2 regions of the Brevibacterium sp. UBA7493 genome follow, and region 2 is predicted to be linked to the other one. Evidence: predicted binding sites of a transcription regulator. Region 2 holds the regulator's gene; the other holds the start of a gene.
What was found. Region 2 encodes LexA, which represses DNA repair genes until DNA is damaged. Its sites were predicted from a motif close to TCGAACANNTGTTCGA; they were not measured.
Positions count from the first base shown of each region.

Region 1: the regulator LexA is predicted to act here: its motif matches at 7,868-7,883, upstream of ruvA (Holliday junction branch migration protein RuvA).

Region 1 is NZ_DLOD01000003.1:317,707-331,890, reverse strand. Features, by position in the region: gene B4E96_RS02855 (hypothetical protein) at 1-992, shown strand, start outside; gene thrS (threonine--tRNA ligase) at 1,095-3,128, shown strand; gene B4E96_RS02845 (HIT family protein) at 3,125-3,703, shown strand; gene B4E96_RS02840 (alpha/beta hydrolase family protein) at 3,700-5,733, shown strand; gene B4E96_RS02835 (NUDIX hydrolase) at 5,828-6,307, shown strand; gene B4E96_RS02830 (YebC/PmpR family DNA-binding transcriptional regulator) at 6,413-7,168, shown strand; gene ruvC (crossover junction endodeoxyribonuclease RuvC) at 7,173-7,784, shown strand; gene ruvA (Holliday junction branch migration protein RuvA) at 7,897-8,511, shown strand; gene ruvB (Holliday junction branch migration DNA helicase RuvB) at 8,508-9,596, shown strand; gene B4E96_RS02810 (preprotein translocase subunit YajC) at 9,670-10,161, shown strand; gene secD (protein translocase subunit SecD) at 10,186-12,273, shown strand; gene secF (protein translocase subunit SecF) at 12,273-13,298, shown strand; gene B4E96_RS02795 (RelA/SpoT family protein) at 13,421-14,184, shown strand, end outside.
Region 2 is NZ_DLOD01000007.1:30,795-44,978, reverse strand. Features, by position in the region: gene miaB (tRNA (N6-isopentenyl adenosine(37)-C2)-methylthiotransferase MiaB) at 1-244, shown strand, start outside; gene miaA (tRNA (adenosine(37)-N6)-dimethylallyltransferase MiaA) at 246-1,226, shown strand; gene dapF (diaminopimelate epimerase) at 1,223-2,179, shown strand; gene B4E96_RS04870 (class I SAM-dependent methyltransferase) at 2,216-2,836, opposite strand; gene hflX (GTPase HflX) at 2,921-4,540, shown strand; gene B4E96_RS04860 (ATP-dependent DNA helicase) at 4,537-6,510, shown strand; gene lexA (transcriptional repressor LexA) at 6,595-7,245, opposite strand; gene B4E96_RS04850 (LysM peptidoglycan-binding domain-containing protein) at 7,613-7,975, shown strand; gene B4E96_RS04845 (histidinol-phosphate transaminase) at 7,985-9,130, shown strand; gene hisB (imidazoleglycerol-phosphate dehydratase HisB) at 9,127-9,729, shown strand; gene B4E96_RS04835 (hypothetical protein) at 9,726-10,325, shown strand; gene hisH (imidazole glycerol phosphate synthase subunit HisH) at 10,322-10,945, shown strand; gene priA (bifunctional 1-(5-phosphoribosyl)-5-((5-phosphoribosylamino)methylideneamino)imidazole-4-carboxamide isomerase/phosphoribosylanthranilate isomerase PriA) at 10,957-11,700, shown strand; gene B4E96_RS04820 (SseB family protein) at 11,700-12,509, shown strand; gene udk (uridine kinase) at 12,587-13,219, shown strand; gene B4E96_RS04810 (catalase) at 13,325-14,184, opposite strand, start outside.

The sequences.
Region 1 (14,184 bases), on a different contig from region 2:
AGTACGGTTCGCAGCCTGGCTACGGCGGACAGCCGCAGTACGGTGAGCAGGCCCCCAGCTACTCGGCAGCCGGCGGCTACCCCGGCGGCGAGGCCGGTCCGGCCGACCAGTACTCACCGAACTACAGCGGACAATCCGACCCGTACGGCGGCGGCTACGGTGGCGGATACGGCGGAGACTACGGCTCCGGCGGCGACTCGAAGGCCCGCAACATCCTCGGCATCCTCGCCCTCATCGCCGGCATCCTCGCCTTCCTGGCCTCGGGCGGCGCATGGATCCCGATCCTCGGCTTCGTCGTGGCTGGGATCGCCTTCCTGCTGGCAATCGCAGCCATCGTCCTCGGCTTCATGGGCCTGTCTGCGGCAAAGCAGAACAAGGCCACCAACCGCGGTATGAGCATCGCCGGCCTGATCCTCGGCGGACTGTCCATGCTGGGCACGATCATCCTCATCGTCGTCCAGGTCTTCCTCCTCAACTCCATGTCGACGGATCCCGGCCAGGACCCCACCGATGAGCCGACCGATTCGGCGACCCAGGAACCCGGACAGACCGACGGAGCGCCGCCGACTGACGAAGCCGAGCCGACCGAAGATCCCACCCAGCCCGCCGGCGGGGCATCCGAAGGCTCAGTGGACCTGACCTCCGGTGTGTCGCTGGCCGTGTCAGTCGGACCGGACAACGTCGACTTCGGTGCCAACACGACCAATGGCGAGATCGCCCGCGTCGTCTACACCATCGACAACACCTCCGGATCGGACTTCGACCCCGGCTTCCCGACGATCAAGTGCACCTACTCCGGCGGAACCTGCAACGACGTCTTCTCCGGTGACTACTCAGGTGGACTCGCCTTCGAAACCGTCCCAGCCGGACAGAAGAAGGAGTTCGCTCTCGGGTACGAGGTGCCCCACAGCGAGATCGACTCACTCAAGCTCGAAGTGACCATCCCGAACTCGGATCAGAAGTACACCCCGTACACCTTCGAGAAGAAGTAATCTGACCACCTGTGATGGGCTGAGGTTCCGGTAGCGGAACCTCAGCCCATCCGCTTCTGCCAGGCACCAGAAGCGGTAGACTTTCACCGACCGCCATCACCAATGACAACGAGGAGTACCGACGTGGCCGATTACATTCAACTCGAGGGCAAGCAGATCCCATTCGAGGCAGGAATGACCGGCACGACGGTGTACGCCGACCGGAAAGACGTCATCGCCATCGAACTCAACGGTGCGTCTGCCGACCTCGACCGTGAGCTGTCCCCAGGAGACGTCGTCAACCCCATCACCCTGGCCGACGACGAGGGCCTCAACATCCTGCGCCACTCCGCCGGACACGTCGTCGCACAGGCGGTGCAGGAGCTGTTCCCCGGCACCAAGCTGGGCATCGGCCCGTTCATCACCGACGGCTTCTACTTCGACTTCGACGTCGCTGAGCCCTTCACCCCTGAAGACCTCAAGCAGATCGAGAAGCGCGCCAAGCAGATCATCAAGCAGGGCCAGCAGTTCAAGCGCGTCGTCGTGAGCGAGGACGAAGCGCGCTCCCGCATGGGCAGCGAACCGTACAAGCTCCAGCTCATCGACGACCGCGCCAAAGCCGGTGACGACGAAGAGGCATCCATCGAAGTCGGCGGCGGCGAACTGACCGTGTACGAGAACACCAACCGGCAGGGCGAAGCCGTCTGGCAGGACCTGTGCCGTGGACCGCACCTGCCGAGCACCAAACACATCGGCCAGGGCTTCGCCGTCACCCGCTCCTCGGCTGCCTATTGGCGCGGCGACCAGGCCAACGCGTCCCTGCAGCGCATCTACGGCACCGCCTGGGCCTCGAAGGATGACCTCAAGGCCTACCAGGACCGCATCGCCGAAGCCGAGCGCCGCGACCACCGCAAGCTCGGCGCTGAACTCGATCTGTTCTCCTTCCCCGACGAGCTCGGCTCCGGCCTGCCGGTGTTCCACCCCAAGGGCGGCATCGTCAAGCGCGAGATGGAGGACTATGTGCGCCGCCGGCACATCGAAGAGGGCTTCTCCTACGTCGGCACCCCGCACATCTCCAAGGAGTCCCTCTTCTACACCTCCGGACACCTGCCGCACTACGGGGAGAACATGTTCCCGGCTCTGCAGGTCGACGAGGTCCGCGACGAGGAGACCGGTGAGATCGTCAAGGCCGGCACCCCGTACCGGCTCAAGGCGATGAACTGCCCGATGCACAACCTCATCTACCGCTCCCGCGGCCGGTCCTACCGCGACCTGCCGCTGCGGCTGTTCGAGTTCGGCACCGTCTACCGCGACGAGCCCTCCGGCGTCATCCACGGGCTCACCCGCGTGCGCGCCCTGACCCAGGACGACTCGCACTCCTACGTCTCCGAGGAAGATGCCGCCAAAGAGATCCGGCATCTGCTCGACTTCGTGCTCTCGCTGTTGCGTGACTTCGGCCTCGATGACTTCTACCTTGAGCTCTCCACCCGTGATGAGGACGGGAAGAAGAAGGACAAGTTCATCGGCTCCGACGAAGTGTGGGCGGAGGCAACCGAGGTGCTGGAGTCCGTTGCCCTGGAGACCGGCCTCGAACTCGTCCCAGACCCCGGTGGTGCTGCCTTCTACGGACCGAAGATCTCCGTGCAGGCACGCGATGCGCTCGGCCGCAGCTGGCAGATGTCGACGGTGCAGCTGGACTTCAACCAGCCGGAGCGCTTCGACCTCGAATACCAGGCCGCTGACGGCACCCGCAAGCGCCCGGTCATGATCCATGCCGCGAAGTTCGGGTCGATCGAGCGGTTCTTCGGCGTGCTCACCGAACACTACGCCGGCGCCTTCCCCGTGTGGCTGGCCCCGGTGCAGGTGACCTGCCTGCCGGTCGCCGAGGAGTTCTCGCCGTACCTGCACGAGGTGGCTGAGAAGCTGCGCGCCCGCGGGGTGCGCGTCGAGGTCGACGACTCCGATGACCGGTTCCCCAAGAAGATCCGCAACGCCTCGAAGTCGAAGGTGCCCTACACCCTCATCGCCGGCGGTGATGACCGCGATGCTGGTGCAGTGTCGTTCCGGTTCCGCGACGGCAGCCAGGACAACGGCGTCGCCGTTGATGAGGCCATCGAGCGGATCGTGGAGGCAATCGAGACGAAGGCGCAGGTATGACCGGCGAGGACGTCAGCGAGGCAGCCGCCCGGATGCCTGAACCCGAGGCGGCCGCTGGGTTCCCCGGTGAACCCGACGGCCTGCAGCGGCTGTGGACCCCGCACCGGATGGTCTACATCGGCGGGCAGAACAAGCCCAAGGACGACAGCACCCCGGAGTGCCCGTTCTGCCTGGCGCCGAGCAAGGACGACGAAGAGGGCCTCATCGTCGCCCGCGGCGAGCACGTCTTCGCTGTGCTCAACCTCTACCCGTACAACCCCGGTCACCTGCTCATCTGCCCGTACCGTCACGTCGCTGACTACACGGAGCTGACCGAGGCCGAGACGATCGAGATCGCGCACTTCACCCAGCACGCGATGCGCGTCATCCGTGCGGTGTCATCACCGCACGGCTTCAACCTCGGAATGAACCAGGGCGGAATCGCCGGCGCTGGCATCGCCGCCCACCTGCACCAGCACATCGTGCCGCGGTGGGGCGGGGACGCGAACTTCCTGCCGATCATCGCGCAGACGAAGGCACTGCCGCAGGTGCATGCCGACGTCCGCGAACTCTTCTCCAAGGAATGGGCCGCATGAAACCAGCCGACATCACCTCCCTCATCAGCTGCGCCGAGCCGGTCTCGGCCGGCGAACGCATCCTCTGCCAGCTCACCCGCCCCGACGTCGAGGCCAACAGTTACCGGTCCCAATACGTCGCACGCCAGCTCCCGGTCACCGGCACCAACACCGCCGGCGCCACGGGCACGGCAGGGGAGTGGACCCGTCTTAGCCACGGCTGGAACGACAGCGCACTGACGATCACCGATGATTCCTTCGGATTCCTGCGCGCGGTCGGCCCGAAGGAATCCCCGCAGCTGTACATCGGCGCCACCGGTGCCGAAGCCAGGCGCCTGACCGACGCACCGCTGGGCGTCAGCGGCTTCGCGTTCGACCCCTCGGGGCAGCGGGCTGTATACCTTGCCCGCACACCCGAAGAGGGTCGCTACGGCACCGACGAGGACATCAGCGCCGATGCCGAGGCCCCGCGCCACATCACCGCAGCGAGCTACCTCAGCGACGGACTCGGCTACGGCGGCGACCGCCTCACCCAGCTGTTCTCCGTCGACCTGACCGACCCGGGGATGACCGCCGAGAGCCTGCTCGGCAGTGAGACGCTGCCTGAGTCCGTGCAGCTGACCGAGCACGCCGAGGACGTCAGCGACCCTCAGTTCAGTCCAGCCGGCCAGCTCAGCGTCGTCGCCGGCCTCGAACAGCCGACCGGTGACGTCGATCTGCGCTCCCACCTGTGGCTCATCACCGATGACGGGATGGAGCGCATCGACCTGGGCATGCACAGCGCCCACGCCCACGTCTGGCTCGATGAGGACCGCATCGCCTTCATCGGCATCGAACACCGCGCATCGGTCATCGACTTCGTCGCCGCCCTGCCCGGGCTCTTCATCCACGACCGCTCCACCGGCCAGACCACCCGGATCACCTGCGATGAGACGATCGAACTCGAAGGCATCCGGCCGGTCATCGCCGACGGGTGCGCCTACGTCGTCCTCACCGTCGACGGCTCCCAGCGCGCCGCCCGCATCCCGCTGGACGCCGGGACGGTGACCCTGACAGACGGTGAGCTCACCTGCGCCGAGGCGACCGCCGCCTCGGGCACGGAGAGCGCACCTGCCCTGCTGAGCCCGCCCGAACTCGTCGTCACCGGCCTGTGCCGCCATGGCGAGCAGCTCATCGTCACCGCAGCCACGGTCACCTCACCCGGTGAGATCTTCGCCATCGACGCAGCCGGCGGACTCACCCAGCTCAGCGACTTCGCCACGCAGCTCGTCGACGAGCCGCTTGCCGTCACCACCCCGCAGGCGGTGTCGGCGACGACCCCGCTGGGCGATGTGCACGGCTGGGTGGCGATTCCGGAGGGCGAAGGCCCGTTCCCCGTCGTGCTCAACATCCACGGCGGACCGTTCTCCCAATACACCGAGGCGCTGTTCGACGAGACCCAGGTGCTCACCCGCGGCGGATACGCCGTCGTGTATGCCAATCCGCGTGGCTCCAACGGCCGCGGCCGCGCCTGGGGACAGGCCGTGCAAGGGGACATGGCCGCACCGGCACACGCCGATGTGCTCGAGATCCTCGACGCCGCACTGGCCGCCCACCCGCAGCTCGATGGCAGCCGCCTCGGCATCCAGGGCGGATCCTACGGCGGATACCTCACCGCCATGATCCTCAACGCCGAGGACCGGTTCGCCGCCGGTATCGTCGAACGCGGCTACCTCGATCCGACGACCTTCATCGGCACCTCGGACATCGGCCGGTTCTTCAGCGAGGAGTACTCCGGCCGCGACCCTGAGCGGATCGCCGCCCAGTCGCCGATGACGGACATCGAGAAGAACACCACCCCGACACTCGTCATCCACTCCGAACGCGACTTCCGCTGCCCGCTGGAACAGGCGCAGCGATACTATGCTGCCCTGCAGCGCGCCGGTACACACGCCGAGCTGCTCATCTTCCCCGGCGAGAGCCACGGACTGTCCCGCACAGGCCAGCCGCGGCACCGCGTACAGCGCTTCGAGCACATGCTCACCTGGTGGAGCACGCACCTGCGCACCTGACAGTGACATCGACCGCGCCCCCGCAGCCCCGACGGGAGGCCGATGCAACGACCGCACACGAGCTGGCGCACCAGCTCAGCCGAGAGGAAGCCGAATGAAAGCCCGCACCGCAGCACGCGTGGTGCTGCTCAACCCGGCAGGAGAGGTGCTCCTGCTGCATGTCAAGGACATGCACGACGATTCACGGCACTGGTGGATCACCTGCGGTGGCGGTGCCGAGCTCGGCGAGACCGCCGTGCAGACAGCCGCCCGCGAGCTCTCCGAGGAAGCCGGCATCGAGTGCGATCCAGCCGACCTCCTCGGCCCGCTGGCCAGCCGGTCGTTCGTCATGGAGTTCAAACACCACTCGACGATCCAGCACGAGACCTACTACGGCATGCAGTGCGATGAGGACTTCGACTTCGACGAGGCGATCTGGACCGACATTGAGAAGGCCTCGATCGTCGAGGGCCGCTGGTGGTCGCTGTCCGAGCTGAGCTCGACCACCGACGTCATCTACCCGCCGCAGCTGCCGACCCTGGTCGAGATGGTGCAGCGCCGGGACGTGCCGGACGAACCGCTGGTGCTCGAATAGCGGCCAGTCGCGGCGGTACACTTCAGACAGCCGCGCGGCAGGCCCCGGCGCTGATGACGCCGGCCCCAGACGGCACACACGCGCAACCGAGACGAGGAGACATCAGTGGCAGGCCACTCCAAGTGGGCGACAACCAAGCACAAGAAGGCAGCGATCGACGCCAAGCGCGGAAAACTGTTCGCCAAGCTCGTCAAGAACATCGAAGTCGCAGCTCGCAACGGCGGCGCCGACGTCGAAGGCAACCCCACCCTGTTCGACGCGATCCAGAAAGCCAAGAAGTCCTCGGTGCCCAATGACAACATCGAGCGCGCCGTCAAGCGCGGCGCCGGACTCGACGGCGGCGGGGTGGACTACGAAACCATCATGTACGAAGGCTACGGCCCCGGCGGTGTCGCCATGCTCATCGAGTGTCTGACCGACAACCGCAACCGCGCCGCCTCCGAGGTCCGCGTCGCGGTGACCCGCAACGGCGGGTCGATGGCGGATCCCGGTTCGGTCTCCTACAACTTCAACCGCAAGGGCGTCATCGTCGTCCCCGCCGAGGGCACCGATGACGAGGCGATCATGGAGGCCACCCTCGAAGCCGGCGCCGAAGAGGTCAACGACAACGGCGAGACCTTCGAGATCATCTCCGAGGCCACTGACCTCGTCGCCGTGCGCACCGCACTGCAGGAAGCCGGCATCGACTACGATTCGGCCGACGCCTCCTTCGTGCCCAACATCGAGGTGCCCCTCGACGCGGCGACCGCGGAGAAGGTCTTCAACCTCATCGACGTGCTCGAGGACTGCGATGACGTGCAGAACGTCTACTCCAACGCCGACGTCTCCGATGAGGTGCTCGCCGAGCTGAACGGCGCCTGAGCCGATGCGCGTGATGGGAGTCGACCCGGGCCTGACCCGCTGCGGCATCGGCGTCATCGACGCCGCGCGCATCCACCGGCCGGCTCTCGTCGCCGTCGATGTCATCGAGACCCCCAGCGTCAGCGCCGTCGACACCCGCCTCGGCGCGCTGGCCGATGCCTTCGACCGGTGGCTCGATGCGCACCGGCCCGATGTCGTGAGCATCGAACGGGTCTTCGCCCGCCACAACGTCTCCACCATCATCGGCACCGCGCAGGCCTCCGGGCTGACGATGGGCCTGGCCGCCCGCCGCGGCATCCCCGTGGCCATGCACACCCCGTCCGAGGTCAAAGCCGCGGTCACCGGCAGCGGCCGGGCCGGCAAGGCGCAGGTGACGAACATGGTCACCCGGATCCTGCGGCTTAACGCCCCCGTCAAGCCCGCCGACGCCGCCGATGCCCTGGCCCTGGCGATCTGCCACCTGTGGCGCGGTGCCGGCGCGGCCGGGTCGACCCCGGGAGCGACGAAGGACGTCGACACCAGGCAGGGCGGCGGTCGGCAGGGCAGCTCGCTGACCCCAGCTCAGCAGCAGTGGGCCGAAGCCCTCAAGAGCGCCGGAACGCCGCGTCGCCGGTGACACCGGGCCCGAGGCGTGCTGGCCTCGGCACACGCCGGAGCCGAGGTGCCCGGTTCCGTCCGTGCGACCGGCTAGAGTGGTATTCGTACATACGTTCACACCTGGAGCTTGAGTGATCACCTACCTTTCGGGCACGGTCGCCAGCGTGCGCCCCGACAGCCTCACCGTCGTCACCGCCGGCATCGGCCGCCGCGTCTTCGCCACCCCGGCCCTGACCTCTGGCGTGCGCCACGGCCAGGACATCGAACTGCACACCGTGCTTGTCGTCCGCGAGGACTCACTGACCCTCTTCGGATTCGGCGACGCCGCCGAACGCGACCTGTTCGAAACCCTGCAGACGATCTCCGGCATCGGCCCGCGCCTCGCCCTGGCAGTCCTCTCGGTGCTCAGCCCCGAGGAGCTGAGCCAGGCGATCGCCGATGAGAACCAGGCCGCACTGACCAAGGTGCCCGGCATCGGCAAGAAGGTCGCCGCCCGGCTCATGCTCGAACTGGCCGGCAAGCTCACCTCCTTCCCGCAGCCGTCAGGCACAGCTGCCGCATCCGCGGCCCCGGCCGGCGGTGCCGATGCGGTCTCCGCGCAGGTCGTCGAGGGACTCGTCAACCTCGGGTGGCGGCAGGCGCAGGCGGAGAAGGCCGTGGCCGACACCCGCGCAGAGTTCGACATCGAACCGACGACACCTGAACTGCTCAAGGCCACCCTCAAGTCCATCGGCGGGCGCGTATGAGCGAACCGAGCTACGAAGTCGAGTTCACCGGAGACGACCTCACCGGTGCCGAAAGCGCACGCCTGACCCGCGCCGGAGCCGATGACGGCGAACGAGCAGCCGAGGTCGCGCTGCGCCCGCGGGGCCTGAAGGACTTCACCGGACAGCCGCAGGTGCGCGAACAGCTCTCCCTCGTCCTCGACGCCGCAGCTGCCCGCAACCGCGCCCCCGACCATGTGCTGCTCTCCGGCCCGCCGGGACTGGGCAAGACCACCCTGGCGATGATCATCGCCCATGAGCTCGGCACCCAGATCCGCGTCACCTCGGGCCCGGCCGTCCAGCACGCCGGCGACCTCGCAGCGATCCTGTCCTCGCTCGAAGAGGGCGAAGTGCTCTTCATCGACGAGATCCACCGGGTCGCCCGCGCCGCCGAGGAGATGCTCTACGTCGCCATGGAGGACTTCCGCGTCGACGTCATCGTCGGCAAAGGACCCGGCGCGACCGCCATCCCGCTCGACCTGCCGCCCTTCACCCTGGTCGGGGCGACCACCCGCTCCGGCTTGCTGCCGGCACCGCTGCGCGACCGCTTCGGGTTCACCGGCCACCTCGACTTCTACTCCGAAGAGGACCTGCACACTGTGCTGCGACGCTCAGCCCAGATGCTCGACATCGAAGCCGATGCCGCCGGTCTGCAGGAGATCGCCACCCGCTCCCGCGGCACCCCGCGCATCGCCAACCGGCTGCTGCGCCGAGTGCGCGACTGGGCACAGGTCCGCGGCGGCGGCGTCGTCGACTACGACGCCGCACGCGCCGCACTCAAGGTCTACGAAGTCGACGAGCGCGGACTCGACCGGCTCGACCGCGCTGTGCTGCGCGCCCTGTGCGAGCGCTTCGACGGCGGACCTGTCGGCCTGCGCACCCTGGCCGTGTCCGTAGGGGAGGAGCCGGAGACCGTCGAAGAGGTCGCCGAACCGTTCCTCGTGCGCGAAGGACTCATCTCCCGCACCCCGCGCGGACGCATCGCCACAGGTCAGGGCTGGCGACACCTCGGGCTGCCCCCGAAGGACGCCGAACGGGCTCTCTTCGAGTTCACAGACGACGATTAGTGATTGCCGCCGCGTCGCCACTAGACTGACTTCTTGGCTATAGCCCCGTCATATCGAAAGGCTGATCTCACTCGTGGATCCCACAACACTCATCTTCCTTGGCCTCGGCGCCCTCATGCTGTTCTTCCTGTTCAGCAGCCGCAAGAAGCAGAAGGCCCGCCAGGAGAGCATCAAGTCCAATCTGGTGCCCGGTGCCGAGGTGATGACGACGTTCGGTGTGTACGGAACCGTGCTCACCGTCTCGCCGGAGGACCACATCGTCACGATCGAGAGCGGTCCCGGCACTGTGCTGCGCATCCACCAGCAGGCCATCGGCCACATCGAGCCGGCCGCCGGTGTCGCCACCGACGGGCTGTCCGATGACACCGCTGCCGCTGATGCCGACCGCGACCTGCCTGCCGATGACACGCTGGCCTCCGATGACCGCCTGGCAGACGACCGCTTCGACGACTCGGATCGCCTCGACAACTACCGCGGCGGCAACTACGGCGGCGGCGACTACACGTCCGACAACGACCTCGATGACCCGCGCCGCGATGACCGCGGTGACGACTTCAAGGCCTGATCACATCCCAACGAAAGATCCCCTGTGTCAACTTCCGCAGACAAGCCCCGTCCGGGACTGCGTTTTGCGTGGCTGACGATCTTCACGCTGGCCCTCGTCGCCCTCATCGGCGGCGGGGCCATCTGGTCGAACGCCTCCTGGACCCCGAAGCTCGCCCTCGACCTCGAAGGCGGCACCTCCATCATCCTCGAGCCGCAGCTGGAGGATCAGCGCATCACCCAGGAGCAGCTCGAGCAGGCGGTGGCGATCATCCGCCAGCGCGTCGACTCCACTGGTGTGTCCGAAGCTGAGATCACCACGCAGGGCGACCGCAACATCATCGTCAACCTGCCGGGCAACCCGGACGAGCAGACCCGTGAGCTCGTCCGCTCCTCGGCACAGATGGTGTTCCGCCGTGTTGCCGTCGTCGCACCTCCCGAGCCGGACACCGGCGAGCAGCCTGCCGAAGAGCAGGGCGAGGAGGGCAACGACGCCACCGATGAGGAGAAGAAGCAGCTCGAGGAGCTGCTCAAGGACCAGAGTAATGAAGAGGCCCCCGCGGAAGAAGAGCCAGCACAGGGCGGCGCCGGTTCAGTGACCGGCACTGAAGGTGCCGACGTCACGGCCCAGCAGCCCAGCGATGCCGGCACCGTGCCCGGCCCGGCCGGCAACCCCGGCGACGCTGAGGATGCCGAGTCCGGTCAGGGCACCGTCAAGGAAGGCGAGTTCCCGCGCTTCGATCCGCAGACCGACCAATCGTGGCTGACCCCGGAGATCCTGCAGACCTTCCAGGAACTCGACTGCACCAAGGAAGAGAATCGCATCGGCGGCGAAGCAGCCCCTGACGACCAGCCGGTTGTCGCCTGCGACCAGAGCGGTGCGGCGAAGTACGTGCTCGGACCCGTCGAGTTCGACGGCTCCCACATCACCGACGCCGAGTTCACCTTCGAGACGACCGCACAGGGCGCCCAGACGAACCGCCCGGCAGTATCCATGACGCTCGACAACTACGGCGCTGAGGCCTTCAGCCAGATCTCCGGCAAGCTCACCGGCCTGCAGGAGCCCTACAGCCAGTTCGCGATGGTGCTCGACGGCCAGGTGCTCTCAGCACCGCGTTCCCAGGCACACATCACCGACGGCCGGATGATCATCACCGGTCAGTTCACCGTCGAGGAAGCCGAGACCCTGGCCAGCCAGCTGAAGAACGGCTCCCTGCCGATCAGCTTCCAGGTCCAGAGCGAACAGCAGATCTCACCCACCCTGGGTGCCGACTACCTCGCCAAGGGCCTGCTGGCCGGCGGTATCGGTCTGCTGCTCGTCGTCGGATACTCGCTCATCCAGTACCGCGTGCTCGGACTGGTGACGGTCTCCAGTCTCGCTGTCGCCGGTGTGCTGACGTATCTGCTCTTGCTGTTCGTCACCTGGCGCTACGGCTACCGGCTGTCACTGGCCGGTGTCGCCGGTCTCATCGTCGGCATCGGCATGACAGCGGACTCGTTCATCGTCTACTTCGAGCGCATCCGAGACGAGCTGCGCTCCGGGCGCAAGCTCACAAGCGCCGTCGAGATCGGCTGGGATCGCGCCAAGCGCACGATCTTCGCCTCGAAGGCCGTCAACATGCTCGCCGCCGTCATCCTCTACATCCTGGCCGTCGGCAGCGTGCGCGGCTTCGCATTCACGCTCGGCCTCACGGTCATCGTCGACGTCATCCTCGTCGTCCTGTTCACGCATCCGATGATGCAGGTGCTGGCCCGCACCCACTTCTTCGGACACGGCCACCCGTGGTCGGGCATGGATCCGCGCCAGCTCGGCGTCAAGATGGCCGCCTACCGCGGTGCGATGGGCCTGGATCTGGAGAAGGCGAAGGAGAAGTCGAAGAAGCGCGGCTCCTACAAGGAGGCCAAGCGCCGTCAGGCATCCATCGAGAAGCGCTCCGGCTCATCGACGCGCGCCAGCCGGAAGTCCACCGGCACACTCACCGCCGACCGTTCAGAGCTCTCGATCGCCGAGCGCAAGGCGCTGCGCGAGAAGGAAGCCCGCGAACGCGAAGCCGGTGCTGACGCCGATGAGGCACGCACCGACAGCGACGACGTCACTGCCGGAGCAGGACGAAAGGACGGTGATGCCCGATGATGCGCTCGTTCTTCGCCTGGGGCAATGACCTGCACTCGGGCCGCACCTCGATCCCGTTCATCAAGCGCTCGAAGCTGTGGCTGGGCATCGCGATCGCCCTCATGATCGCCTCGCTCATCGTGCCGCTGCTGGGCGGATTCAACCTCGGCATCGCCTTCAAGGGCGGTTCCCAGTTCCAGATCGCCAACACCTCGGACACCTCCGAGCAGCACGCTCACGACGCAGTTGCGGAGGTCGTCGGCAACAACGTCTCGACCACGGTCGTGCCGACCTCGGACACGTCCATCAAGATCGACACCGACCAGCTGACCGACGATCAGATGCAGCAGGTCCGTGACGCGCTCGTGACGTCGTACAACGTCGAGAACGCCGACGTCACTTCGAACTTCGTCGGCCCGAAGTGGGGTCAGGACGTGACTGAGAAGATGACGCGCGCACTCGTCATCTTCGTCGCGATCGCGATGCTCGTGATGGCGATCTACTTCCGCACCTGGAAGATGTCACTGGCAGCGATCCTCGGTCTCGTCTTCGTCATGGTCGTCACGATGGGCATCTACTCCGCCCTCGGCTTCGAAGTCACCCCGGAGGCGATCATCGGCTTCCTCACCGTGCTCAGCTTCTCGCTGTACGACACAGTGGTGGTCTTCGACAAGATCCGCGAGAACACCGAGGACTTCAAGGAGAACAACCGCATGAAGTTCTCCGAGCTCGTCAACCTCGGCGTCAACCAGACGACCGTGCGCTCGATCAACACCTCGATGATCTCGGTGCTGCCGATCGCAGCGATCCTCTTCATCGGCGTGTTCCTGCTCGGCGCCGGCACCCTGACCGACATCGCGCTCTCGCTGTTCATCGGCACGATCGTCGCTGCCGCCTCGACCCTGTTCGTCGCCTCGCCGCTGTACAACCTGCTGCGGCAGAACGAACCGGCCGTCAAGGAGCAGGAGGCGATGGTCGACGAGCACCGCCGCAAGCGCGGACTGCCCGACCGCCCACCCGTGCTGTTCGAGGACGTGCGCGCCTGATCCGCATCAGCGAACACGCTCGCCTCGCCCGCGCACAGCACAGAAGCGCGTAAGATAGACAGACCATGGCAGGAATGCTCTCCTGTCATGGTCTGTTGATTATGTGACGAAGGGAGCGACACGTGGCCGACACCACCGGTGAGTCCACGCGCAGGCCGCGCGGCATCTCCCGCCTGGCCTTCTGGACGGCCCGCTCCCAGCATGCCCCGCAGCACCCGAAGGCCCTCGGCCCGCTGCTGCAGGCAGTCGCCCACAACCATCCCAAGGACGATGTCGAGCTCATCATCCGGGCCTACCGCACCGCCGAGAAATGGCATCGCGGCCAGATGCGCAAGAGCGGCGACCCCTACATCACCCACCCGGTCGCGGTCGCCACCATCCTCGCCGAGATCGGCATGAACTCCTCGACGCTGGCCGCAGCGCTGCTGCACGACACCGTCGAGGACACCGAGTACAGCCTCGACCAGCTGCGCGAGGACTTCGGCGACGAGATCGCCCTCATGGTCGACGGCGTCACCAAGCTCGACAAGATCGAATACGGCGCAGCCACGCAGTCCGAGACCGTGCGCAAGATGATCCTGGCGATGTCCAAGGACATCCGGGTGCTCGTCATCAAGCTCGCCGACCGGCTGCACAACGCCCGCACGTGGAAGTACGTGCCGGCCGCCTCGAGCCAGAAGAAGGCCAAGGAGACCCTGGAGATCTTCGCTCCGCTGGCACACCGGCTGGGCATGAACACGATCAAATGGGAGCTCGAGGACCTGTCATTCCAGGTGCTCTACCCGAAGGTGTATTCCGAGATCGTCCGGCTCGTGGCCGAACGCGCCCCGGAGCGCGAGAAGTATCTGGCGATCGTGTCGAAGGAGATCAAGGAGGAAGCCGGCGA
Region 2 (14,184 bases):
CGTCCACGTGCGCATCGACCCCGCAGCCCAGGACGTCCGCCCCGGTGACGTCGTCTCGACAACGGTGACCGAGGCCAAGCCGTACTTCCTCATCGCCGATGCCGCCTACACGATCCGCCGCACCCGCTCCGGAGACGCCTGGGACCGCAGCCAGGCAGACAGCTGCGGTGCAACCGCCGGCCCGGCAGCAGGGCCGGCCGGACCGACCTCGCTGGGCATGCCGACGATCCGCACCCGCAGCTGAGATGAGCCCCGCCGACCGCACGGCCCAGCCCGTCACGCCGGTCATCAACATCGTCGGCGCCACCGCCACCGGCAAATCCGACCTCGCTGTCGCACTCGCCCAGAAGCTTGGCGGGGAGATCATCAACGCTGATGCGATGCAGTTCTACCGCGGCATGGACATCGGCACAGCCAAGCTGCCCGTCGCTGAGCGCGGCGGTATCGAACACCACCTCATCGACATCCTCGACGTCACCGAAGACGCCTCCGTCGCAGACTTCCAGACCCGCGCCCGGGGGATCATCGCCGACCTGCAGGCACGTAATCTGGTGCCGATCCTCGTCGGCGGTTCCGGACTGTACGTGCGTGCGGCCACCGATGTCATGACCTTCCCCGGCACCGACCCGGCTCTTCGCGCGCGACTCGAAGACGAAGCCGTTACACACGGTCCGGCAGGCCTGCACGACAGGCTCGCCGCACTTGACCCAGCCGCCGCAGCGAAGATCACCACCGGTGACACCCGGCGGATCGTCCGCGCCCTGGAGGTCATCGAACTGACCGGCCAGCCCTTCACCGCCCACCTGCCCCGCTACGCATACGCCATGCCGACCGTGCAGATCGGCTTGGCCGAAGACCGGTCCGTGCTCAACGAACGCATCGCCGCCCGCGTGGAGAGGATGTGGGAAGCCGGATGGGTCGACGAGGTCACCCGCCTGCTCGATGCGGGACTGCGGGAGGGCCGCACCGCCTCCCAGGCGATCGGCTACGCCCAGATCATCGACTACCTCGACGGCAGGATGAGCGCCGAGGCGGCAGTCGAGTCGACGATCATCCGCACGCGGCAGTTCGCCAAACGTCAGCTGACCTGGTTCCGCCGCGATGAGCGCATCCAGTGGCTCGACGCCACCTATCCCGAGCTGGTTGAGAAGGCCGAAGCGCTGCACCGGCAGTGCTATGCTCACGGTGCCGAGACGCCGCCGGCTGAAAGGGAGCCACGCCGATGACCGACGCCCACGCCGCAGACCACACTGCCGCACCGCCGGCCCTGTTGACCGGGCATGGCACCGCCAATGACTTCGTGTTCCTCTATGATCCCGCCGGCGAACAGGACCTCAATGCCGACCAGGTCGCACTCCTGTGCAACCGGCACACCGGCATCGGCGCCGACGGCCTCATCCGCGTCATCCGCTGCACGTCAGCCGGCATCCCCGAAGCGGTCACGGCTGCTGAGGCCGGAGCCGAATGGTTCATGGACTACCGCAACGCCGACGGCTCCATCGCCGAGATGTGCGGCAACGGCGTGCGCGCCTTCGCCCACTACCTGCGCAGCTACGATCTCGCCGCCGACCCCCAGACACTGCCGGTCGGCACCCGCGCCGGCGTCAAGACTGTGACGATCGAACCGGATCCGACAGGCGAAACCGACGTCTGGTACCGCGTCGACATGGGCCGGTGGCAGCTGCCCGGCTCCGGTAATGGAGGCGCGGACACGCTGGTGCTCACCCGCGGCATCGACGTCGCCCGGCCGGGCCTAGACGTCGATATGGGCAACCCGCACACCGTCGTCGCGCTCGCCTCAGCCGAGGAGCTCGCCGCAGCCGAACTCACCTCAGCCCCGCAGCTCAACCCCGACCCGCCGGCCGGGGCCAACATCGAATACATCGTCATCGAACCGGACGGCGATGGCGACCCGACAACCGGCAGCCTGCGCATGCGCGTGTTCGAACGCGGCGTCGGTGAAACCCAGGCCTGCGGCACCGGAGCATGCGCAGCCGCCCTGGCAGCCCACCACTGGGCTGGAGCCCAGGGCCCGATCCAATGGCTGGTCGATCAGCCTGGCGGCACTGTGCGCATCGACGTCAACGGCCACCAGGTCAGCCTGACCGGACCGGCTGAACTCACCGCCGCGATCGAACTGTCCGAACAGCTCAAGGCGCGCATGCGCCGGCTGCTCTGAACCGCCTCGGGAACGGCCGACCGACCAGCCGGCCGCTCAGTCGGCCAGACGCTCGATCCGCAGGATCCGGAAGCCCTTCGACGTCGTCGTCCGCTCCACGGCATACGCATCGCCGAGCTCGCCGCGCAGCCAGGTGAGCAGCGAATCGGCACCGAGCTTCTTGGCCACCACGAGCCACGCCTCACCGCCGACGGCTAGGCGGGGCAGCCACGTGAGCAGCAGCTCGTGCAGCACCGCCTTGCCGACCCGGATCGGCGGATTCGAATAGATCGCAGCGAACCGCACCTCAGGCTGGATCTCCTCAGCGGTGACCGCACGAATCGAGCCCAGCCCCAGGTCGGCGGCATTGCGGCGGACGAGGTCGAGGGCGCGCTCATTGACGTCGAGCGCCCAGATGCGCGGGTGCGTGCCGGCAGCAGCGCCGGTGAGGGCAGTGTGGATGGCGACCGGCCCCCAGCCGCAGCCCAGATCGAGCACATCGCCGTCAGGCGGATCGGGGATCTCGTCGAGCAGCACACGCGTGCCGGTGTCGAGATGACCGGGGGAGAAGACCCCGGCAGCCGTCGCGACGCTCAGGTCGCGGCCGGCCAAGCGCACATCGATGGTGCGCAGCTGCGCGTCGCTGGCCGGCTGGGCGGAGAAGTAGTGCTCATTCATCGCCACCATCCTACGGGGCGCGCAGGCCGCAGACGTCGCTGCCGTGTGGGACAATAGAAGACCGTCAGAGAAGAAATGAGGACGATGCCAAGCGATACCCATCGCCGTCACCCCGCAGACGAGACCACCCCTGCCGTCGGAACCGGCCAGCCAGCAGAGACCGAGCGCAGTCGCGAAGATGCGATGATCGACCGGATCCTCTCCCGCGGCGGCTCTGCACTGACCGACGAGGACCGCGTCCACCAGGACGACAGCCAGTTCGATGCTCTCGAGCGCGAGGCGCTGCGCCGGGTCTCTGGACTCTCAACCGAACTCGAAGACGTCACCGAGGTCGAATACCGGCAGCTGCGCCTAGAGAAGGTCGTGCTCGCCGGCATCTGGACGCGCGGGACCGCCGCCGAGGCGGAGGAATCGCTGCGTGAGCTCGCCTCGCTTGCCGAGACGGCCGGCTCGACCGTGCTCGACGGTGTGCTGCAGCGCCGCGACCACCCGGACCCGGGCACCTACCTGGGACGCGGCAAAGCCCAGGAACTGGCCGACATCGTCGCCGCCGTCGGCGCTGACACCGTCATCGTCGACACCGAGCTGGCGCCTAGCCAGCGGCGCGGGCTGGAGGATGTCATCAAGGTCAAGGTCATCGACCGGGTCGCGCTCATCCTCGACATCTTCGCCCAGCACGCCAAGAGCCGCGAAGGCAAAGCCCAGGTCGAACTCGCCCAGCTCGAATACCTGCTGCCGCGCCTGCGCGGCTGGGGCGAGTCGATGTCCCGTCAGGCCGGTGGCCGGGTCGCCGGCGGTGAGGGCATCGGCTCCCGCGGTCCCGGTGAGACGAAGATCGAACTCGACCGCCGCCGCATCCGCACCCGGATGGCCAAGCTGCGCCGCCAGATCGCCGATATGACCCCGGCACGGGAGACGAAGCGCGCCAACCGGCAGCGCCACCAGGTGCCGGCCGTAGCGATCGTCGGCTACACCAACGCCGGGAAGTCCTCCCTGCTCAACCGGCTCACCGACGCCGATGTCATGGTCCGCAACGAGCTCTTCGCCACCCTGGACCCCACGGTGCGGCAGGCGACGACCGAGGACGGCCGCGAGTTCACGTTCACCGACACCGTCGGGTTCGTGCGCAATCTGCCGCATCAGCTCGTCGAAGCCTTCCGCTCCACACTGGAGGAGGCGACGTTCGCTGATGTGCTCATGCACGTCGTTGACGCCGCTCACCCGGACCCGCACGGGCAGCTGGCAGCCGTGCGCGAGGTGCTCGCCGAGGCCGACACCGATGACATCGCCGAGCTCATCGTGTTCAACAAGTCGGATCTGGCCGACCCGGAAGTGCTCACCGGCCTGCTCGCCCGCTATCCGGAGGCCGTCGCCGTCTCCGCAGCGACCGGCGAGGGGATCGGTGAGCTGCGCGAGCGGCTGGCCGAGCTGCTGCCGGCACCTGATCACGAGGTGACGGTGCTGATCCCGTATGACCGCGGCGACCTCGTCTCCCGCATCCACGACGAGGGCACCGTGCTCGTCGAAAAGCACCTGCCGGAAGGCACCGCTGTGCAGGCGAAGGTCGACGCCGACCTGCTCGCAGCCTTGGAGGAGTTCCGCAAGCCGGACATGTTCGCCGGCCAGGAGCACCTCCCGGCAGACACCGACACCGGAGCTGAGTCCGAAGCCGGGGCGGGAGCCGCCGCCGGCCACCGCGCATGAGCCGGATTCCGCCGCTGCTGGAGACCGCGGTCTCAGCACTGGGCGGATCACCGCGCCGCGGACAGCAGGACATGGCCGAGGCAGTCGGAGCCGCACTCGACAACGGCTCCCACCTCCTCGTCCAAGCCGGCACCGGCACCGGCAAGTCGCTGGCCTACCTCGTCCCGGCCGTCGAATACGCCGTGCGCACCGGTGAGCGCGTCGTCGTCTCCACCGCCACCCTGGCCCTGCAGGCCCAGATCATCGACCGCGACCTGCCGCGCCTGGTCAAGGCGATCAAGGGCGAGCTCGACGCACGGCCGCGTGCCGCCGTGCTCAAAGGACGGCGCAACTACCTGTGCAAGCACAAACTCGACGGCGGCTACCCCGACGACGGGGACACCACGCTGTTCGACCTCGGCGCCGACGGTGCCGCCCACCGCGGCGGTTCGGGAATCACCGCGCTGGGGGAGGAGATCCAGCGCATCCGCTCCTGGGAGCGGACCACCGACACCGGGGACCGCGACGACCTCACCCCCGGTGTCTCCGACCGCGCCTGGGCGCAGGTGTCGGTCAACTCCTTCGACTGCCTGGGCAGCAAGTGCCCGATGTTCGAGGAGTGCTTCGCCGAGCGCGCCAAGATCCGGGCCAGCGAGGCCGACGTCGTGGTGACCAACCATGCGCTGCTGGCCATCGACTCCTTCGGCGAAGCCAGCGTCCTGCCCGAGCACGGTGCCGTCATCGTAGACGAGGCCCACGAACTGCGCGACCGGGTGACGAACGCACTGACCGGCTCGCTGACCGTCACGATGCTCAACGCGGCGGCCTCCTCGGCACGCAAGCACACCTCGGCGCAGGAATCGAGCATCGAGAACCTCACGAGTGCTGCCAGTGCATTCGAACGCGCCCTCGAACACGCCAACGAGGGACTCATCGTGCGTTGGCCCGAGGATCTCGCCGTCGCGGTGCGCCAGATCCGGGATGCCGCCAGCCGGCTGCTGTCGGACACCAACGGAAACGAGGCCAAGGACGCCGACGCCGGCCGGCAGATGGCACGTGCCCGCGTGCAGGAGGTCTTCGACCTCGCCGAGCGGATGGCTGAACCGGACAACAACGACGTCTCCTGGGTCAACCGCAGCACCTTCCGCGAGACCACCACCACCTCGCTCGTCGTCGCTCCGCTCAGCGTGGCCGGCACGATGCGCAACGGGCTCTTCTCCGAAGCCACCGTCATCGCCACCTCGGCGACCCTGGCCCTGGGCGGGAAGTTCGAACCTGTCGCCGCCTCGCTCGGACTCGCCGGGCCCGAGGCGCCGGCCTACGACGCGATCGACGTCGGCTCCCCGTTCTCCTACGACAAACAGGGGATCCTCTACGTCGCGGGCCACCTGCCCCGGCCCGGCAGGGGAGGGCTGAGTGAGGAGACTCTGAAGGAGCTGCGCGAACTCGTCGCAGCCTCCGGCGGTGGCACCCTCGGACTGTTCTCCTCGAAGAGCGCAGCCGAACAGGCCGCCACCGAGCTGCGCGAACACCTGCCCATGCCGATACTCCTGCAGGGCGAGGACACCCTCTCAGCCCTCGTCTCCCGGTTCGCAGCCGAACCCGACACCTGCCTGTTCGGCACCATGTCGCTGTGGCAGGGCGTCGACGTGCCCGGGCGGACCTGCCGGCTCGTCGTCATCGACCGGATCCCCTTCCCACGCCCAGACGACCCGCTCGCACTCGCCCGCACCCATGCCGCAGCCCAGCGCGGCGCCAACGGGTTCATGACGGTCAGCGCCACCCATGCCGCACTGCGCCTGGCGCAGGGAGCCGGGCGGCTCATCCGCTCCGTGCAGGACCAGGGTGTTGTCGCCGTGCTCGACTCCCGGCTGCGCACTGCCGGCTACGCAGGTTTCCTGCTCGCTTCCCTGCCGCCGATGTGGCGCACCGACAACCCGGCTCTCGTCCGCGATGCGCTCAGCCGGCTGGCACCCAGCGGCGAGGACTGATCCTGCCAGTGAGCTGATACGGCACAGACGACTGCGGCGCCCGGTCCGAAGACCAGGCGCCGCAGTGCTGTGTTGCAGGTGGGTTCAGACGCGGCGGATGACCGCGACGACGATGCCCATGATCGTGGCGTAGGTGCCGTCGATGGGGTCGTAGTCCTTGTTCTCCGGCAGCAGCCACTGCACACCGTCACGGCGCTGCAGCCGCTTGACGGTAGCCTCATCGTCGAGGAGGGCCGCGACGATCTCACCGTTCTCAGCAGTCGGCTGCTTGCGCACGACGACCCAGTCGCCGTCGCAGATCGCAGCTTCGATCATCGAGTCGCCGACGACATTGAGCAGGAACAGCTCACCGCTGCCGACCACCTGGCGCGGCAGCGAGAAGACGTCCTCGACCGATTCCTCGGCCAGCACGGGCCCGCCGGCAGCGATGCGGCCGAGCACCGGCACCTGGGCCAGGTTCGACGATTCGATGAACGCCTCTTCGACAGCCTTGGCAGCCTCGTCGGCGGGATTGACGATCTCAATGGCGCGCGGCCGGCGCGGGTCGCGGCGCAGGTAGCCGAGGCGCTCAAGCTGGGCGAGCTGATGGGCCACGCTGGAGAGCGAGGCCAGCCCGGCGGCCTTGCCGATCTCGCGCATGCTCGGCGGGTAGCCGTTGTCGATGACGGCCTGTTCGATGGTCTGCAGGACGATCTTCTGGCGGGGAGTCAGACGCCGGTCGTCGGCACCGACCATGTTGAGCGAGTCCTCGGCGTCGATGCCCCGGCGAGCCCGGAACTCCTCGATCTCGGAGATGATGTCCTCGTTGCGGGGACGTCCCCGCCCTCTCTTCTTCTGTTCGGCCATTGCTTCTCCCGTGTGCAATCGAGCGTCGTTCCTGGTCAGCGAGCGATGTCAGTGCCTGCTGGCAGTCTTTTCATCAGACCCGCGAACTTCCGTTCGAATCCATTTTCGCACAGATGTTCGCAGGGACTGGACATTTCTTCGAATATGTCCTTAAATAGTACATGTGTTCGAGTCTCCGGATTGACGGAGGGAAGCCGCCAGGCCGGAGACTCAGCGCAACAGCCTGCTAGGGAAGACAGGATCTGAGGAGGACACCATGAGCACAGCAGCGATGAACGCGTGGAGCCGCACCGGTGCAGAACACCGCACGTGGAGGCTGACCCCGCGGGGCAAGCAGGGTCTGCGTCTGCTGCGCACCATCGCGATGGCAGCCGTCATCGCCGGTGCAGCAGCACTGCTGGTGCTCATGGTGCGTCCTCAGCAGGCCATCGGCAGCGCCGAGCCGGTCGTCCCGGCAGAAACCGTCGTCGTCGAACAGGGCCAGTCACTGTGGACCATCGCCACCGAGGCAACCGGCAGCGGCGACCCGCGCGATACGATGCAGGCGATCATCGAGATGAACGGACTCGAAACATCCGTCGTCCACCCCGGGCAGGAACTCGAAGTCCCCGCTCGATAGACTGGTGCGGTGCCAACGCTCAGTGATCTTCCGCTCAGAGACGACCTGCGCGGCAAAGAGCCCTACGGGGCGCCGCAACTGGCCGTCGACGTCGCTCTCAACGTCAACGAGAACTCCCACCCGGTGCCGCCGGCCGTCGTCGATGCCGTGCGCCGTGCCGTTGATGCGCAGCTGAGCGGCCTCAACCGCTACCCCGACCGGGAATTCACCCGCCTGCGCGAGCTGCTGCTGACCTACGTGCAGGAATTCTCCCGTCGCCAGTCGGCCGACGGATCGACACCAGCTGACTTCCTCACTGCCGACTGGCTGTGGGCAGCCAACGGCTCGAACGAGGTCCTGTCCCACATCCTGCAGGCGTTCGGCGGTCCCGGACGCACAGCACTCGGCTTCGTGCCGAGCTACTCGATGCACCCGCTCATCACCCAGTCGACCGGAGCCCGCTGGATCGCCGTCGACCGGGGAGAGGGCTTCACCCTCAGCGCCGAGACTGCGGCTGCAGCCGTGCGCGAGCACCAGCCCGACGTGGTGTTCCTGTGCACGCCGAACAACCCCACAGGCGGGGGACTGTCCGCCGAGGTCATCGAAGCGGTGCTGGCAGCCAGCACCGGCATCGTCATCGTCGACGAGGCCTACGCGGAATTCGCCCGGCCCGGATACACGACCGCCGTGCATCTGCTGCGCGAGAACCCGCGCCTGGTCGTCTCACGCACCATGAGCAAGGCCTTCTCCTTCGCCGGCGTGCGCCTCGGATACGCCATCGCACACCCGGCCGTAACCGACGCGCTACGCCTCGTGCGCCTGCCATATCACCTCTCGGCCCTGACCCAGGCCGCAGCCTGCGCCGCACTGGAACACACGCCAGTGCTGCTCGACAACGTCGATGCGCTCATCACCGAACGCGACCGCATGGTCACCGCGCTGAGCGAGCTCGGCTTCGACGTCGCAGAGACCGATGCGAACTTCGTGCTCTTCGGCGGCGTGTCCGACACTAGACTGCTGTGGCAGCGTCTGCTCGATGTTGGCGTGCTCATCCGCGATATCGGCATTCCCGGACACCTGCGCGTCAACGCAGGCACCACTGATGAGACCACCGCCTTCATCGAGGCCATCAGTGCCATCGTCGCTGCCCACCCTGAGACCCTGGAGAACCTATGACAGGCCGCACCGCCACCTCCACCCGCCGCACCAGCGAATCGAGTGTCGAAGTCACCATCAACCTCGACGGCTCCGGTCAGGCTGACATCTCGACGACCGTGCCGTTCTTCGACCACATGCTCACCGCACTGGCCAAGCACTCGCTGTGCGACCTGACGGTCAACGCCTCCGGCGACACCCACATTGACGTCCACCACACCGTCGAGGACACCGCCATCGTCATCGGCGACGCGATGCGCGAGGCACTGGGGGACAAGGCCGGCATCCGCCGCTACGGCGACGCCGCCGTGCCGCTGGACGAAGCCCTGGCGCACTGCGTCATCGACATCTCCGGTCGCCCCTACTTCGTCCACACCGGCGAACCCGAAGGTCAGCAGTACCACCTCATCGGCGGGCACTTCACCGGATCAATGGTCGGACACGCCCTCGAATCGCTGTCGATCCACGCCGGCATCACCGCGCACCTGCGGCTGCTCGCCGGCCGGGACCCGCACCACATCGCCGAGGCCCAGTTCAAGGCCTTCGCACGCGCGCTGCGAACCGCGCTCGAAGACGACCCCCGCACCACCGCCGTGCCGAGCACAAAGGGAGCCCTGTGAGCCGCACTGTCATCGTCACCCCGTTCGGCCGTGCCGAACAGCTCGCCGCCGCATGCACCCTGTCCGACATCCGCTGCGATGTCGTGCCGGTCGGCAGCTTCTCAGCCATCGTGCTCGACGACACGAGCATCGCCGAGGGCAATCACGTGGCTGCGACGATCTCGAAGCTCTCCGGCAAGCACGAAGTCCTCATGCTCGCCCGCAACGACGAGCAGATCGACGCCGGGCACTACCGCAGCGGCAGCCGTGAAGCCGACGTGCCAGCAGGACTGGCGCTGACGAACCTTCCCGCCGAGGTCGAGAAGCTGCTGTTGGAGACCATCGCACCGCGCGACATCGACGGCCATCTCGACACCTCGAAGATGTCCAAGCTCGAAGCCAGCAAAGCCACGATGACCCCGGCCCGTGAGGCACTCGCCCGCACGGCCCTGCTGTGGATGGTGGTCGCCTTCCTCGCACTCGTCGGCATCGTCGCCAGCTTCATCGGCGTCATCAACGGCAGCATGGTCGCCTGGGCCGGCGTCGTCATCGCTGCCCTGACCCTCGGCATCTCCGTCCACCGCATCAGCAGAGTGCTCGGAGCCGCACGAACATGAGCGCCGACATCGTCGTTCTCGACTACGGCGCAGGCAACGTCCATTCCGCCCTGCGCGCAGTCGAACGCGCAGGAGCCACTGCGCAGCTCACCGCCGATCTCTCCCGTGCCGCGGCCGCTGATGGGCTGCTCGTCCCCGGCGTCGGCGCCTTCGGCGCCGTCATGGACGCTCTCGAATCTGCCGGTGCCGTCGAGGTCATCCGCACCCGGCACCGCCAGCAGCGCCCGATGCTCGGGATCTGCGTCGGCATGCAGGTCCTCTACACCTCGGGTACCGAACACGGGCTCACCACTGCAGGCATCGGGCTGTGGGAGGGCAACGTCACCCGCCTCGATGCCCCCGTGCTGCCGCACATGGGCTGGAACACAGTCTCTGCGGCCCCAGGCAGCCAGATGTTCGCAGGCATCGCCGACGAACGGTTCTACTTCGTCCACACCTACGCAGCCACCGAAGCCCCGGCCGACGCCGCCGTCACCACGTGCACGCTGGACCGCCCGTTCATCGCCGCCGTCGAAGACGGCACCACCTGGGCCACACAGTTCCACCCCGAGAAGTCCGGTCACGCAGGCACGGCCCTGCTGGCCAACTGGATTCAGGCGCTGAGCGCAGCACAGAAATGAAAGAAGAGGTCATGTCACAGCTCGCAAGTGAACCCGCCCTGACACTGCTGCCGGCAGTCGACGTCTCCAACGGCACCGCCGTGCGCCTGGTCAAGGGGGAAGCCGGCACCGAAACTGACTACGGAAACCCCGTCGAGGTCGCCCAGCAGTTCGAGGACGGCGGAGCCGAATGGATCCACCTCGTCGACCTCGATGCCGCGTTCGGACGCGGCACCAACTACCCGCTGCTCAAGCAGGTGACGAAGGCCGTCTCGATCAAGGTCGAGCTCTCCGGTGGTATCCGCGACACCGAAACGCTCGAGCGTGCCCTCGACACCGGTGCTGAACGCGTCAACATCGGCACCGCGGCCCTGGAGAACCCGAGCTGGACGGCTGAGGTCATCGCCGCCTACGGTGACCGGATCGCCATCGGCCTCGACGTGCGCGGTACGACCCTGGCCGCCCGCGGCTGGACCAAGGAGGGCGGCGACCTCTACGAGATCCTCGTCCAGCTCGAGGAAGCAGGCTGCAGCCGCTACGTCGTCACCGACGTCAACAAGGACGGAACGCTGCAGGGGCCGAACACTGAACTGCTGCGCGACATCGCCTCGCGCACGGACAAGCCGATCGTCGCCTCTGGAGGCGTCTCCAGCCTCGATGACCTGCGCGCGATCCGCGAACTCGTGCCCCTCGGCGTGGATTCAGCTATCGTCGGCAAGGCGCTGTATGCCGGCAAGTTCACCCTCCAGGAAGCTCTCGAAGTCGCAGGACGCTGATGACCGATCCGCAACCGGGCAGCCGTCCGCTGCCGCCGCACATTGCAGGCAGCGCCGACTCAGCAGGCATCCCATGGGTGGGCCGCGACCTCAAGCCCAATCCCTTCTCCGGTGACACCGGGGAAGCCGATGAGGGCCTGCTGCGTGCGCTCAAAGCGGTGGCGGCCGCGCCCTTGCATCCGCAGCGTCACCGCGATGTCCTCACAGCACTCGCGCAGGTGCGCATCTACGCGCCCGTGGTGCCGGCAGCGGTCGAGCACACCGTCGACGAGCGCGGGCTCGTCCACGACAATAAGTCGGAGATGGCGATGGTGCGCCTGGCCGGCGAAGACGGCCGGGAGTGCACCCCGTCATTCACCGACATCCCCACCCTGACCCGGTGGGCCGATGAAGCCCGCCCGGTGCCGATCGAAAGTGAACGGCTGTGTGTCGCCGCGATCGAAGAGGACTCCCAGCTCGTGGTCATCGACCCCGGCAGCCCGCATGCTTTCCTGCTGCGCCGCACCGCACTGTGGTCCTTCGTCCAAGGACACGACTGGCATCCGGCGTGGGCCGATCAGCGAGTGGCCAAAGCCGCAGGAGCGGCAGCTGCAGGCAGCGACTTCATCTCGGCTATCGGCGTGCAGCCCGGCAGCGGCAGCGTCCATGTCTCCGGCCCGGAGATCCGGCTCGTCCTCAAAATCAGCCGACGGCCCGAGCAGGCGGAGCTGGCCGCCTTCCAGCAGAAGCTGAGCGCACACGAGGAGTTCGTCAGCCTCGTCGACTCGCTGGCGATCACACTTGCCGAAGCCGAACCCAGCCGGAACTGAGCTGATCGGCACACAAGCGCACACCCAGCAGCCGATAGGCTGGGACGGATCATCGGACAGGCCAGGGGAGAAGAATCGTGAGCCGAGCATTCACCATCGGTATTGCAGGCGGCACCGGCAGCGGCAAGACCACGCTGACACGCGCTCTCGTCGAGCGCTTCGCCGGACAGACTTCCGTCATCTATCACGACAACTACTACAAGCAGCATGACGGGCTCAGCTACGACGAGCGGGCCGCGCTGAACTTCGACTCTCCCGACGCATTCGACACCGCGCTCATGATCGAGCAGCTGCGCACCCTCATCAGCGGGCAGGCCGTCGACTGCCCGGTCTACAACTTCGCCGACCACAACCGCTCGGCCGAGACCATCCGCATCGAACCGGCACCGGTGCTCATCGTCGAAGGCATCCTCATCTTCTCCGAACCTGAGTTGGCAGACCTGCTCGACATCAAGCTGTTCGTCGACACCGATGCCGATGTGCGGATCCTGCGCCGCATCAAGCGCGATGTCATCGAACGCGGACGCACCCTCGAATCGGTCGAACAGCAGTACCTCAAGACGGTCAAGCCGATGCATGAGCTCTATGTCGAACCAGCCAAGCGCCGTGCTGACCTCATCGTGCCCGAAGGCGGACACAACCTCGTCGCCCTCGACATGCTCATCCGGCACATCGACAGCAACGTCCGATCGTCAGCCCCGGCCAGCTGAGGCGGCTGCCGGGACACACGAAGCGGGGCCGGTGCCAGGATCTCTCCTGGACACCGGCCCCGCCGTCATTCACCGCAGGCCGTCAGCGCCTGCGCGGTGAGCTGATCAGCTCGGCTTGTTGATGGTGCCGTCGGTGCCGGCGTTCTCCTTCTGCGCAGCACGCACGACGTTCTCAACCCGAACGCCGAGGTCAGCGTCGACGTTCTTCCAGTACTGGAAGGCACGCACGAGGATCTCTTCGCTCACTCCGTTGAGGAGGTGACCGGAGATGTTGCCGACCATGCGGTCGCGGGCGGCATCGTCCATCACCTCGCGCACGAGTGCGCCTGCCTGCGAGAAGTCGTCGTCATCCTTCCGCAGCGTCGGGGCCGAGCGCATGACGTCGCCGTCGACATCGAGAAGGTTGTTCTCGGTGGTGCGGGAGGCGTCGGCGTGCGGGCCGCCGTAGGAGTTCGGCGCGTAGACCGGCCGGTCCTTCGGGTAGTTCTCGTAGGACATGCTGCCGTCCTTGGAGTAGCTGTGCTTGACAGCGGCCTTCGGACGGTTGACCGGCAGCTGTGCGTAGTTCGCACCGATGCGGTAGCGGTGGATATCGGCGTAGGCGAAGATGCGTCCCATGAGCATCTTGTCCGGGCTCAGGCCGGTGCCGGGAACCAGGTTCGACGGTGCGAAGGCAGCCTGCTCGATCTCGGAGAAGAAGTCCTCCGGGTTGCGGTTGAGCTCCATCACGCCGACCTCGGTCAGCGGGTAGTCCTCATGCGGCCAGATCTTGGTGACGTCGAACGGGTTGATGCGGTAGGTCTTGGCATCCTCGTACGGCATGATCTGGACCATCAGGCGCCACGACGGGAAGTTGCCGGCCTTGATGGCCTCGAACAGGTCGCGACGGTGGAAGTCTGCATCGATGCCGGCCATCTCATCGGCTTCTTCAGCCGAGAAGCCCTCGTGGCCGTACTTCTGGATGA